2 regions of the Pseudoalteromonas sp. SWYJ118 genome follow, and region 1 is predicted to be linked to the other one. Evidence: predicted binding sites of a transcription regulator. Region 1 holds the regulator's gene; the other holds the start of a gene.

Region 1 (6,246 bases):
TGTGAAACAACCTCAGCTGTTATCTTGCCACCGTTTACGAACGGTACACCGATCTCGATTTTCTCACCATCAGCAACTAAAAGTACTGAATCAAATTCTACTGCCGCACCAGTTTCAACGTCTAATTTTTCAAGACGAATCGTTTGACCTTCAGTCACACGATGCTGTTTACCACCACTTTGGAAAACCGCGTACATAATTAACTCCGTCTGTGCACCCTCAAATCGGCGCAACTAAAATATTCTTCGATAGGGCGCGAAGTTTACGCTAACGCGAAATAACTAGCAAGCCTATTTTGTAATTAAAATGAATAAAAAGTAGCTGCTTTGAGAGCAATTCAATATTTACCCCATTTTATATTAATTAGCCCTTTTGCCAAGCGCTTTTTAACTCTTAGTCGAAATAAATTAATGTACTCAAATATGACCCTCACAGCTTAATATCTAAGCACACCATAAACTGTATATTGATTATCAATTAATCAGTTATCTTGGCTAATTCAGTCTAAATTAAGTACTTTAATAGTGTTTTTTCAATCAATCGTCACAAAATATCGAGCTAGTGCATTTTTTGTTGTACAATCTGCGCCGTTCACACATAAAAATTGGCTCGGAGATCAATGGATATAAAAGCTATCCAGGCGTTAATCGAAAGCGATATGAATGACGTCAATCAACTTATACATGCGCAAATGCGCTCAGATGTGGCGTTAGTTAATCAGCTTGGTTTATATATAGTTAGCAGTGGCGGCAAACGCGTTCGTCCAATGCTGGCGATTTTAGCAGCCAAAGCGCTCGGTTATCAGGGTAAAGATCACATAACACTTGCAACAATTGTTGAGTTTATTCATACAGCAACGCTATTGCATGACGATGTTGTAGATGAATCAAACTTACGACGTGGCACACCTACAGCAAATGCTGAATTTGGTAATGCTGCTAGCGTATTGGTTGGTGACTTTATTTACACTCGTTCATTTCAGCTTATGGTTGGCCTTGGAAAAATGCAGGTTATGCAAGTACTTGCCGATGCAACAAACATTATTGCTGAAGGTGAAGTATTGCAGTTAATGAACTGCAACGACCCAGATACAACCGAAGCCAGTTATATGCAGGTTATTTACTCTAAAACAGCTAAGTTGTTTGAAGCAGCGACAGGCCTTGCTGCCATTATTACTGAGCAAGACCAAACTACTCTCGATGCACTAAACCTATATGGTATGCATTTAGGTACTGCGTTTCAGCTAGTAGACGATGTACTCGATTACAATGCAGATGCTGAGCAGTTGGGTAAAAACATTGGTGATGATTTAGCTGAAGGCAAACCAACGCTTCCACTTATTTATGCTATGCAACATGGTAGCGAGCAGCAAACGCAGCTTATTCGTGATGCAATAGAGCACAGTAATGGTATGGAGCATTTAGAAGACATTCTATCGGCACTAAAGCAAACTAATGCGCTTGAATTTACAATGCAAAAAGCAGAGCTTGAAGCTGACAAAGCTATTGCGTGTTTAGACTTTTTAGCTGAGTCTGACTATAAGCAAGCACTCATAAGCCTTGCTCGTATTGCGGTTGACCGCGACCACTAGTTTTAACTAGTTACACAGTGTGAAATTAATTCTGAGCAATAAAAAAGCCTGCAAATGCAGGCTTTTTTGTTATTCTACTTTGGCTATTACGCCATGAAATCAACACCTTCTTTGATGTCTTTTTTCAGTGTTTCAAGCATGTCATTTTTTGCTTTTGTTTCAAATGCGCTTAGTTCGCCGTAAGAAAGAATTTCTTCTACGCCGTTTTTACCTAAACGTACTGGATGTGCAAAGTACTCTGCATCGCCATTTTCAACAGCAACGTAAGCGTAATCTACAACTTCTTCACCCTGTAGGCCTTTAACTAAAGACATACAAAAACGAGCTGCAGCAGCCCCCATAGATAGCGTAGCTGAACCACCGCCTGCTTTAGCATTTACAACTTCAGTACCCGCATTTTGGATACGTGGAGTAAGTGCAGCAACTTCTTCATCAGTGAAAGAAACACCTTCAACTTGAGAAAGTAGAGGAAGAATAGTTGTGCCTGAGTGACCACCAATTACTGGTACTTTCACAGTTGCTACGTCTACGCCTTTAAGTTCAGCAACAAATGCTTCTGAACGAATAACGTCAAGCGTAGTAATACCGAATACGCGTTTAGCGTCGTAAGTACCTGCTTTTTTGAATACTTCAGCAACGATTGGAACTGTGCCATTTACTGGGTTAGTAATAATACCTACTAACGCTTTAGGACAGCTAGCAACAATGCCTTCTGCTAAAGTTTTGATGATACCAGCATTTACATTAAATAAATCAGCACGATCCATACCTGGTTTACGTGGCATACCCGCTGGGATAAGAACGATGTCAGAGCCTTCAAGCGCTTTGTTTAATTCGTCTGCGCCAAAGCCTGCTACTTTAACATCTGTTGGGATGTGAGAAAGGTCAACCGCAACACCTGGTACTACTGGTGCAACATCATAAAGTGATAATTCAGAGCCAGCTGGTAAGCCTGTTTTTAATAATAAAGACAACGCTTGGCCGATACCGCCTGCAGCACCTAATACAGCAACTTTCATTGGAATTCTCCGTAATTTGAGGTAGGAAACATTTGTGGCTCTTAAGATAATGAAATTAGCGACTAAAAACAAATTTATCCTGTCTATTTCAAGTATATTTTCGACCATAGTCGTAAACTTTTGTGATTTAACGCATCAAACTGGCAAGTTAACTAAACAACTGCTGCATAATTATTCATTTTTGTGTAGAATTTGCGGCATAAATAACAAAAACGAATAAAGACTATGCAACCACAAGATAAACAAGAAGCACTGGTAAAAGCATTTAAATCACTATTAAAAGAAGAAAATTTTGGCTCTCAAGGCGAAATAGTTGATGCATTAAAAGATCAAGGCTTTGACAATATAAGCCAAAGTAAAGTATCGCGCATGCTAAGTAAATTTGGTGCTGTACGCACACGTAACGCCAAACAAGAAATGGTTTACTGCTTACCAGCTGAAATGGGTGTACCTACGGCTAAAAGCCCATTACGCCAATTAGTAATCGACATTATGCACAACGAAATGATGATCATTATTCGTACCAGTCCAGGTGCTGCTCAGCTTATTGCGCGTTTATTAGATTCATTAGGTAAAGCAGATGGCGTACTAGGAACAATTGCAGGCGACGATACTATTTTTATCGCTCCTGCTAAAATATCTGAAATAGATGTAACACTTGAACGTGTTCGCATTTTATTTGATACGGTTTAATAGCAAACTAAATTTGTTTTAAAAACCCGACTGAAGGCGCAAAGAAAGCAGAACCCATATCGGCTTGAGTAAAATCAAGCCAGTGGTCGTAACAATCCCCTTCCCCTAAACGACTATTAAGTACTTTTTCAAATGCGGTGCCCGTACAAGCGCATGAAATTGATAACATTCCCTGCTCATACACATCGCCATAAGGCATGCTCTGATTTAATAATAGCGGTTGTCCGTCTTCGTCTTTTAGCTCACTACGTGAAGCATGGCTGGTTTCAATCGCAGGGGTAATTAGCGTGTTATCAAGGCGCGTACGCCCCATTATTTGTTCTTGCTCACTCAATGATAAGTGCTGCCACATAGTTAAGTCATGCTTATAACGCTGTACATGAATATAACTCCCCTGATCTTCAAAATTGCCAGGGTTACTAATTAAAGCCGTAGCGCGCTTTTTTCTTCCATGTGCGGTGTCGCCACCATAAATAAAACCATTAAAATCACGACCATCTAAAAAGCGAAAATTACGAATTTGCTCCACCAGCTCAACATCGGGGGCAAATAGTTTTAAAATTTGCAGCGCAAATAAATGGTTAACGTCTTCACGGTCAGAGCGAATTTGCACAAATAAATCGCACGGTTGTACGCTCATTTGATGATCGCTATGGTTTATATTAGGAAAGCTCTGTAATTCGCTTGGGATGTATTCAGGGAGGATATGCGGCCAATATTGCGCACCAATAGCAACCATGCAAGAGAGCATTGATTCTGAAAATTGATCGCTAAATTCTTCTTCAATAGCGCTTACTTGTTTTAACTTTGCGCGAAGTGATTCATCTTGACCATCAAACACATTAAAAAATAAGTGCAAACCGTGTAAGTTTGCTTCAGCACAAATCCCTGATTGCGCTTGCGCCATTGTTATTCCTTAGTTTTACAGATAAAAACACAGCGAATAACAAATTAATTACGATTCGAAAAAATTCACCGTGTGAGGTTTTATTTTTATTATAACCTGTTCATTATTTTCAAATGACTGGCCATATTGTGCAGCAACTTCAATTTCTTGTTTATCAATAACAAGTGAATAAACATACGCCGAACCAATAAAGCGACGACTTATGATTGTAGCTCGCTTGCTGAATTTGTCACTTTGGTTATCTGCCACTAATTCTATTTGATGGGGACGTACATATATAAGCCCTACGCTTACGTCATGCTTACTCTCAACATAAGATTCGACTAAACCAAATGGTGTTTTGTATTCAGTTGCTGTTAATACTTCTGCGCTCAAGTATATGCCTTGACCCAGAAACTCTGCAACCTCCTTTGAACATGGATCTGCAAAAAGCTGCTCAGGCGTGCCTTGTTGCTCAATTTTACCGCGATGCATAATGGCAAGTGTATCTGAAAAGGCAAACGCCTCTTCTTTTGAGTGTGTAACAAACACAGCAGATACTTGAGTTGCTTTAATAATTCGACGTATATCGGCAATTAATTCAAAGCGTACTTGTGTATCAATATTTGAAAAAGGTTCATCTAGTAGCAATAGACTAGGCTTATAAGCTAATGCGCGAGCAATAGCTACACGTTGTTGTTGACCACCCGATAACTGATGCGGAAACCTGTCGGCACAGCCAATTAAATGCACAAGCTTGAGCATTTCATCAACGCGTTGTTGCTTTTGAGCTTTACTCATTTTACTAAGCCCAAATGCAATATTATTTGCCACCGTTAAATGCGGAAACAACGCATAATCTTGAAACATCATGCCGATGTTGCGATGCTCAGGTGAGACAAACGATTGCTCATCACTCACTAATTTACCGTCTATAAAAATAGACCCTTGCTTGGCTTCAATTAAACCTGCAATCGCTTTTAACGTGGTCGTTTTGCCGCACCCACTCGCTCCGAGTAGACAAACAATTTCATCTTTACCCACTGTTAAATCTAAATCGTGAATAACCTTTGTACCGTTATAGTGATAGCTCACGCCTTGTAAAATTAAACTACTCATTTAACTACGCTGCTCCATAGAACGATTAATAAAATACAAAGGAATAAACCCAACAATAACAATAAATAATGCCGATATAGAAGCAAGCTCTAACTGCTCGTCACTCACATACTGAAATACATGAGTAGCTAAGCTTTCAAAATTAAACGGTCTGAGCAATAGCGCAGCTGGCAGTTCTTTCATACACTCAATAAATACCAATAAAGCAGCAGTAAGTAATCCTCTTCGCAGTAAAGGTAGGTGCACTAAACGCAGCGTTTGCCCTTGGCTTTTACCCATTGATTGGCTTGCCATATCAAGTGATGGGCTAATACGTAAAAAACTCGACTCAATTGCTCCGTGTGCAATGGCGTAAAACCTAACAATATAAGCAATAATAATAGTAAGAATACTACCTGTAAGCAGCAAGCCAATATCTAAATTATACGGCTCGAGCGCTGTGTTGATGGTGTTCTCTAATAACGTAAGCGGTAATAAAACCGCAATAGCGAGTACTGTGCCAGGCAGCGCATAGCCTGTGCTTGCTAAACGCCCAGGAATAAGCGGATACGTTTGCTTTGCCACACGCTGATAAAAAACCACAAAAACACTCAACGTAATCGTTATTAGGCTCACAACTCCTGCCACTTTTAAACTTTGCCAAGCGTAACTAAAAAACTCTACATCCCATGCTTTATCAAAGTAGGTAATGGCGTAATTTATAAGTACTGCAATAGGGATCACAAACGCGATAAGTAAAATAAAGCTGCAAAATGCCGTTGCGAGCCAAGCTGACTTTCCTTTTAATACATAGAGAGATTCACTATTTACACTTGATTGGCGCTCAAATACCGCTTGGTTACGACGACTAAAGCGCTCCGCCATTAATGCTAAAAATAACAGCAATAACATCACACCCGATATTTTAGCTGCCGCTGTAAGTGAGTAATAACCAAACC
Region 2 (6,246 bases), on a different contig from region 1:
GGCTATGCAGTTATAGAAAATAGCCTTTGGCACGCCGTTCCGCGTTTTTTACGTGAGTTTTCAGCTAATGTTAAAGACCAGCTCAGCTTGGAGTTACCAATAGATTACAGCCCAATTGAGTTTACGTCTTGGATGGGAGGAGATCGTGATGGTAATCCGTTTGTAACTTCGCAGGTTACAACAGAGGTACTTGATCATGGTCGTTGGATGGCACTTAATTTATATATTCAAGATTTAAAAACATTATGTGCTGAACTCTCTATGTCAGATGCCAGTGATGAGCTTATTGAGCTTGCAGGGCAAGAGTTTGAACCTTACAGAGCAGTAATTAAAAAGCTTAAAAATCAAGTTGCAGAAACAGTGGCGCACTTAGGTGCTAAAATTAAAAATAAGCGTAGTGATTCACAAGACTTAATTACTAATATTAATCAGCTTAAGCACCCAGTAGAGGTGTGCTACCGCTCATTATTAAAGTGTAATATGAAAGTAGTTGCCGATGGCCTATTGCTTGATTTATTGCACCGTATAAATAGCTTTGGATTGCGTTTAGCTAAACTTGATGTTCGCCAAGATTCGTCTCGTCACGGCGATGTGTTTTCTGAGCTGACTCGTTATTTAGGTTTAGGCGACTACAACCAATGGCAAGAGCAAGACAAACAAGCATTTTTACTTGCAGAGCTTAACTCACGCAGACCGCTTATTCCAAAACATTGGCAACCAAGCCCTGATGTACAAGAAGTACTTGATACCTTTGATGTAATTGCCAAGCAAGACGAAGCAACATTTGGTTTGTATATTATTTCGATGGCACGAACAGCGTCAGACATTTTAGCAGTACAACTATTGCTAAAAGAAAGCGGCTGTAGCTTTGATTTACCAGTAGCACCGTTGTTTGAAACACTCGACGATTTAAACGCAGGCAGTGATGTAATTACCACATTGCTTGATAATGTTTGGTATCGCGGGCACATTAAAAACACCCAAAACGTAATGATTGGTTACTCTGATTCTGCCAAAGATGCTGGCATGATGGCAGCAGGTTGGGCGCAATACGAAGCAATGGATAAGCTAGTACAGCTTGCTGATGCACGTGGTATTGAGCTTGTTTTATTCCACGGACGTGGTGGTACAGTAGGACGTGGTGGTGCACCCGCTGCACAAGCGCTGCATTCACAACCGCCTGGCTCATTAAAAGGTGGCTTGCGTGTAACCGAGCAAGGCGAGATGATTCGCTTTAAATTTGGTTTACCCGATGTAGCACTGCAAAGCTTAAATATTTACGCTGGCGCAGTTCTGCAAAGTAACTTATTACCGCCGCCGGAGCCAAAACCGCAGTGGCGCGAAGTAATGAAGCTAATAAGTGAGGAGTCATGTGAGCATTACCGTAATGTAGTTCGCCATGATGAAAACTTTGTACCTTACTTTAGAATGGCAACACCTGAGCTTGAACTGTCTAAGTTACCGCTTGGCTCGCGTCCTGCAAAACGTAATCCTAATGGTGGCGTTGAAAGTCTACGTGCTATTCCATGGATTTTTGCGTGGAGCCAAAACCGTTTAATGCTTCCTGCATGGCTAGGTGCGTTAACAGGCTTAAAAGCTGCGCTTAATAAGTACGGCGCAGAAACCCTAAACGAAATGAGCTTACAGTGGCCGTTCTTTAGATCGCGCCTAGAAATGCTAGAAATGGTATTTAGTAAAGCCGATTGTTGGTTGAGTGAGCATTATGATAATGCGCTGGTGGAAGATATGTACAAACCACTGGGTGTAACACTTCGTAAAGAGCTTCAAGAAGCCATTAGCTTGGTACAATCACTTAGCCCGCAAAAAAGCCTACTAGCCGAACAACCTTGGATTAAGGAGTCGATTAGTTTACGTAACCCGTACACCGATCCACTTAACTTACTACAGGTTGAGCTTTTACGTCGTGCTCGCTCAGAGGAAAAACGCAACGAAGGTGACATTGATAATGCATTAATGATCACGATGACAGGTATTGCAGCAGGTATGCGTAATACCGGCTAACATGTTATTTTGTTAGGTATACCAATTAATTATTTTGTTGGGTATATCAGTTAAAATTAAAGGGAGCACGCGATGTGCTCCCTTTTTTTGCGTTAAATAGGCTGGTATTTAACACCCTAACCTTTTAAACTACTTAGCCATTGAATAATTAAAAAATGTTATGGCTTCAGCAACTTTTACTGTACAGCAAGATACAGCACTTACAAATTCGCACATCACATTAAACGTAGCGCAAACAGCGTCATTACGTAGTCAATTAAAATCACAACATGGCATATTAAATTCTAATAATATTAAACAGTTATGCGCACAACTCAATGTGTCTGATGATGCATTATTACAAGGTTTAGTACCTTTGGCTTCTGAGTATGCTGTTGCGCCGATATCAGATTTTCATGTAGGCGCAATTGTTAAAGCACTTGATGAAAACGATGAGGTAAACTTTTACTTTGGTGCAAATGTAGAGTTTGATCATCAAGCATTGAGTTTAGTGGTTCATGCAGAGCAATCGGCTATAAATAACGCATGGTTAAACGGCGCTAAAAAAATAGTTAAAATAGCGATTAGCGATGCACCGTGTGGGTATTGTCGTCAGTTTATGAACGAACTCGCTGATGCGAAAGAGTTTGATATTTTATTGCCAGAGCAACACTTTAAATTGGCAGAATTACTGCCGCACTCGTTTGGGCCGACTGATTTAGGTAACGCGTTTAGCTTGTTTAATCCAGAGCCTCACCAGCAAGTATTTGCAAATGCTCAACTAGATGAAAAGCTAGCAAGTACAGCATTAAACGCATACGTACCCTATAGTAAAAACTTTAGTGCAGTAAAAATTAGTACATTTGAAAATGGTGATTTTTACGGAAGTTACGCAGAAAACGCAGCGTACAGCCCAAGCTTGTCGCCACTGCAAAGTGCGCTTAGCCAATTATTTATCGCAGGGCTTAGCTTTAACGAAAGTACAGTAAAATCAATTACACTTTTAGAAACCGCAGGCCATGAAAACCAAGCGGGTGTAGCACGTGCTGTACTTGCAAGTTTTAAAAACCTACCGGCAATAGAAGTAATTAGTGCGCAGCTAAAATAACCTTTCAAAAACAATAAAGCACAGCCAAAGCTGTGCTTCATAATGTTACTAATTAATAGAATCCGTATTAATCAAGTAATACTTTAGCCGCTTCTAATACTACCGCTACAGATTTACGCTCAATTTCACCATGGTCAACATTTGGTATTTCTTGGCGAGTACGATTAACAAGTACGCCTGCTACACATGCTGCTTGTAAACCAAGGGCTGCACACATAGTGAATAATGTTGCTGATTCCATTTCGTAGTTCATCACGCCCAGTTTTTGCCACTCTTCGCAGCTACCTTGTAGTGATTTAGGAACGTAACCAGAATGCGTATCGTAACGCTCTTGTCCTGGATAAAATGTATCGCTTGATGCAGTAATACCAATATGAAAATCGATATTTAAGTTTTTACATGCTTGTACCATAGCTTGTGTTGCATAAAAGTCAGACACAGCAGGGTAGCTAAGAGGAGCAAAATGCTGGCTTGCACCGTCTAAACGTACAGACGCTTGGCTAATTAAAATTTCGCCTTCGTTGATATGTGGCTGAATCGCACCTGTTGTACCAATACGTAAAAATTTACGCACGCCAAGTTGTGCTAATTCTTCTACTGCAATCGACGTAGATGGACCACCAATACCCGTGGAACAAACAACCACCGAATGGCCGTTTAGTTGACCTAAGTAAACATGAAACTCACGAGTTTGAGCAAGGCAAGTTGGGTTGTCTAGGAATTGTGAAATGCGTGCAGCACGATCTGGATCGCCCGGTACAATCGCAAGTTTTGCACCTTTAAGATCGTCAATACATAGTCCTAAGTGAAATACCTTTTCCATAGCTAAGCCTTTTTATAATAAATTGTGTCAATCTAGCATCATTGCTAGAAACGTTTATCAAGTACAGGACGATTGTCCGTTTTATCTTAACTCCTCCAATTAAACCTTAATAATTTTAAGTACTCATTTGATTTATTCACCAACTATGAATATTCAATCAAGTGCTTATACAAGTAGCTTTGTTGTGCTGTTGACATGTTCAAGCAGACATAATAAGTATCAACCAAGCGCGTAACTACAATTAAATAGTTTATGGTAAATATTCATTAATATTAAATTAATTCAATGGCTTAAATTTGTATTAAGCACGTAAAAGATAACGTGTTTATTTATATTAGGCACAGACTTATTTAGCAAAGTGGAATTTATTTGAAGTTTAGGCACTTTTGGTGATTTTGCATAACTAATCAAAAGTAATTAGCTACGTACAGAATAAAAATCGAAGGAGTTTATTATGAGCACACAATTTGAAGCATTTAAAAACAAAGTTGAGCACTGTTTGTGCGCACCTGGTGATGGCGTATACACAGTAAATACTGCAAAGGAGCGCAAAGCCGCACTGCGTAATAAACTTTATGGACAAACTGAAAACGTTGATAATTTGTGGCGCGAGTCTTTAAATGAATTACCAAATTCTCCACATAAAGCCGTTATGTTAGGTATTAGCTCAGACTGTGGCGGTGGTATTTTACGCGGTGCAAACTGGGGGCCACTGTTTGTGCGCTCAGCTTTAATTGATCAGCAACCGCAGTGTCACTCGTTTGATTTAGGCGATGTACGTGTAATCCCACATTTACTTCATGATAAATACCTAAATGATGCAACCATTTCTAATTGCCAAAAAGCCCTATACGGTAATGAAGATAACGACTACTACGTAAGCCCATTATCAATCACTGAGGATGTATGCGACAGTTTTTACGCAACATTTAAAGATAAAGGTATATTTGGTATTGGTGGCGATCACTCAATAAGTTACCCACTTACCAAAGCGTACTTAAAAGCAAAACGTGAGCAAGGTAAGCGTACCGCTATTATTCACTTTGACGCGCATACCGATTTACTTGTTGAGCGCCTAGGCATAGATTTATGTTTTGGCTCGTGGTGTACACATATTTTAGAATTTTTACCAGCACCACATCATTTAATACAATTTGGTATACGCTCAAGTGGCAAGCCTAAAGCGCACTGGGAAAGTACCTTTGGCGTTAAGCAACATTGGGCACATGAAATCATTGAGCGCGGCGCAGCAGCGGTTGCTGCCGACGCTATTGCACAATTAAAAGCTGATAACGTTGATGAAGTATACGTAAGCTTTGATATTGATGCGCTTGATGCAGAGTTTGCATCTGCCACAGGCACGCCAGAACATAATGGTTTAACACCACAGCATGCGCTTGATATTTTATCAGCCATTGCGGATGAGTTTCCGATTACGGGTGCTGATATGATGGAAATAGCGCCATTTACCGACAGCTCTTTAGTTGGCCAATCAAGCTCTGAAACGACACTTAGAGAAGGCGCTAAAATTTCAGCCTTTTTAATTAGTGCGATGAACAAGTAAGCTGTATGAGCTATAAATACTAGCACTATCAGCGTATAAGTGTGCATTACATGACTAAAAACTAGCAGTTCATAAAGCCTCAGCTATATTTATTAAATACTTATAATGAGTTAGTTGAGGCCTTGCTAAATGAAATTATTGATCTTTTTATTGTTCATTAGCTGTATTAAAGTTGATGCAACTGAAATCACAATAGTAACGGAAGTATTTCCGGATTTTCAGTATCTCAATGAAGATAATAAACTCGTTGGCCGCTCTGTCGAGAAAGTTCATAAAGCGCTAGAAGGCACTGGTATAAAATACACTATGTTGGCGCATAGTTGGGCCATATCTTACAATGCAGCGCTACGCGATAAAAACACCTGTATATTTTCAATTGTTCGATTACCTAATAGAGAAAGTAAGTTTAACTGGGTAGGTGAACTGGAAAGCTTTGATTCAGCCATTTATGGTCTAAAGTCCAGAGGTATAAAGTTAAATACTCTCAATGATGCTAAAAAATATAAAATAGCAGTACTGCGTGATAACTTTAGTCATCACTATTTGCTTGAAAGGGGCTTTAGTGAGAACAAGCATTTATTACTCATCGATAGCCTAGATAAAATAGATAAACTTATAAGCACTCGTCACGATATTCTTGATTTTGTTGTTCTTAGCAAAAAGCAATTTAGCTATCGAATAAAAACTGAGCCTAGGCTTGAGCTACTCGAGCCATTACTAAATCTAAATACAGCTCAATCTCCATTATTT

The links. Region 1 encodes ArgR, which controls arginine synthesis, uptake and breakdown. Its sites were predicted from a motif close to ANTGAATANNTATTCANT; they were not measured.
Region 2: a site for ArgR is predicted at 4,327-4,344, ahead of I6F48_RS17245 (arginase family protein). Genes of this name have one in related genera too.

The regions. Positions count from the first base shown of each region.
Region 1 is NZ_JADYXC010000015.1:30,913-37,158, forward strand. It holds gene rplU (50S ribosomal protein L21) at 1-197, opposite strand, end outside; gene ispB (octaprenyl diphosphate synthase) at 620-1,591, shown strand; gene mdh (malate dehydrogenase) at 1,678-2,610, opposite strand; gene argR (transcriptional regulator ArgR) at 2,836-3,303, shown strand; gene I6F48_RS14015 (Dyp-type peroxidase) at 3,311-4,210, opposite strand; gene I6F48_RS14020 (ABC transporter ATP-binding protein) at 4,259-5,308, opposite strand; gene I6F48_RS14025 (ABC transporter permease) at 5,309-6,246, opposite strand, start outside.
Region 2 is NZ_JADYXC010000022.1:32,573-38,818, forward strand. It holds gene ppc (phosphoenolpyruvate carboxylase) at 1-2,022, shown strand, start outside; gene cdd (cytidine deaminase) at 2,183-3,109, shown strand; gene udp (uridine phosphorylase) at 3,177-3,932, opposite strand; gene I6F48_RS17245 (arginase family protein) at 4,387-5,496, shown strand; gene I6F48_RS17250 (amino acid ABC transporter substrate-binding protein) at 5,626-6,246, shown strand, end outside.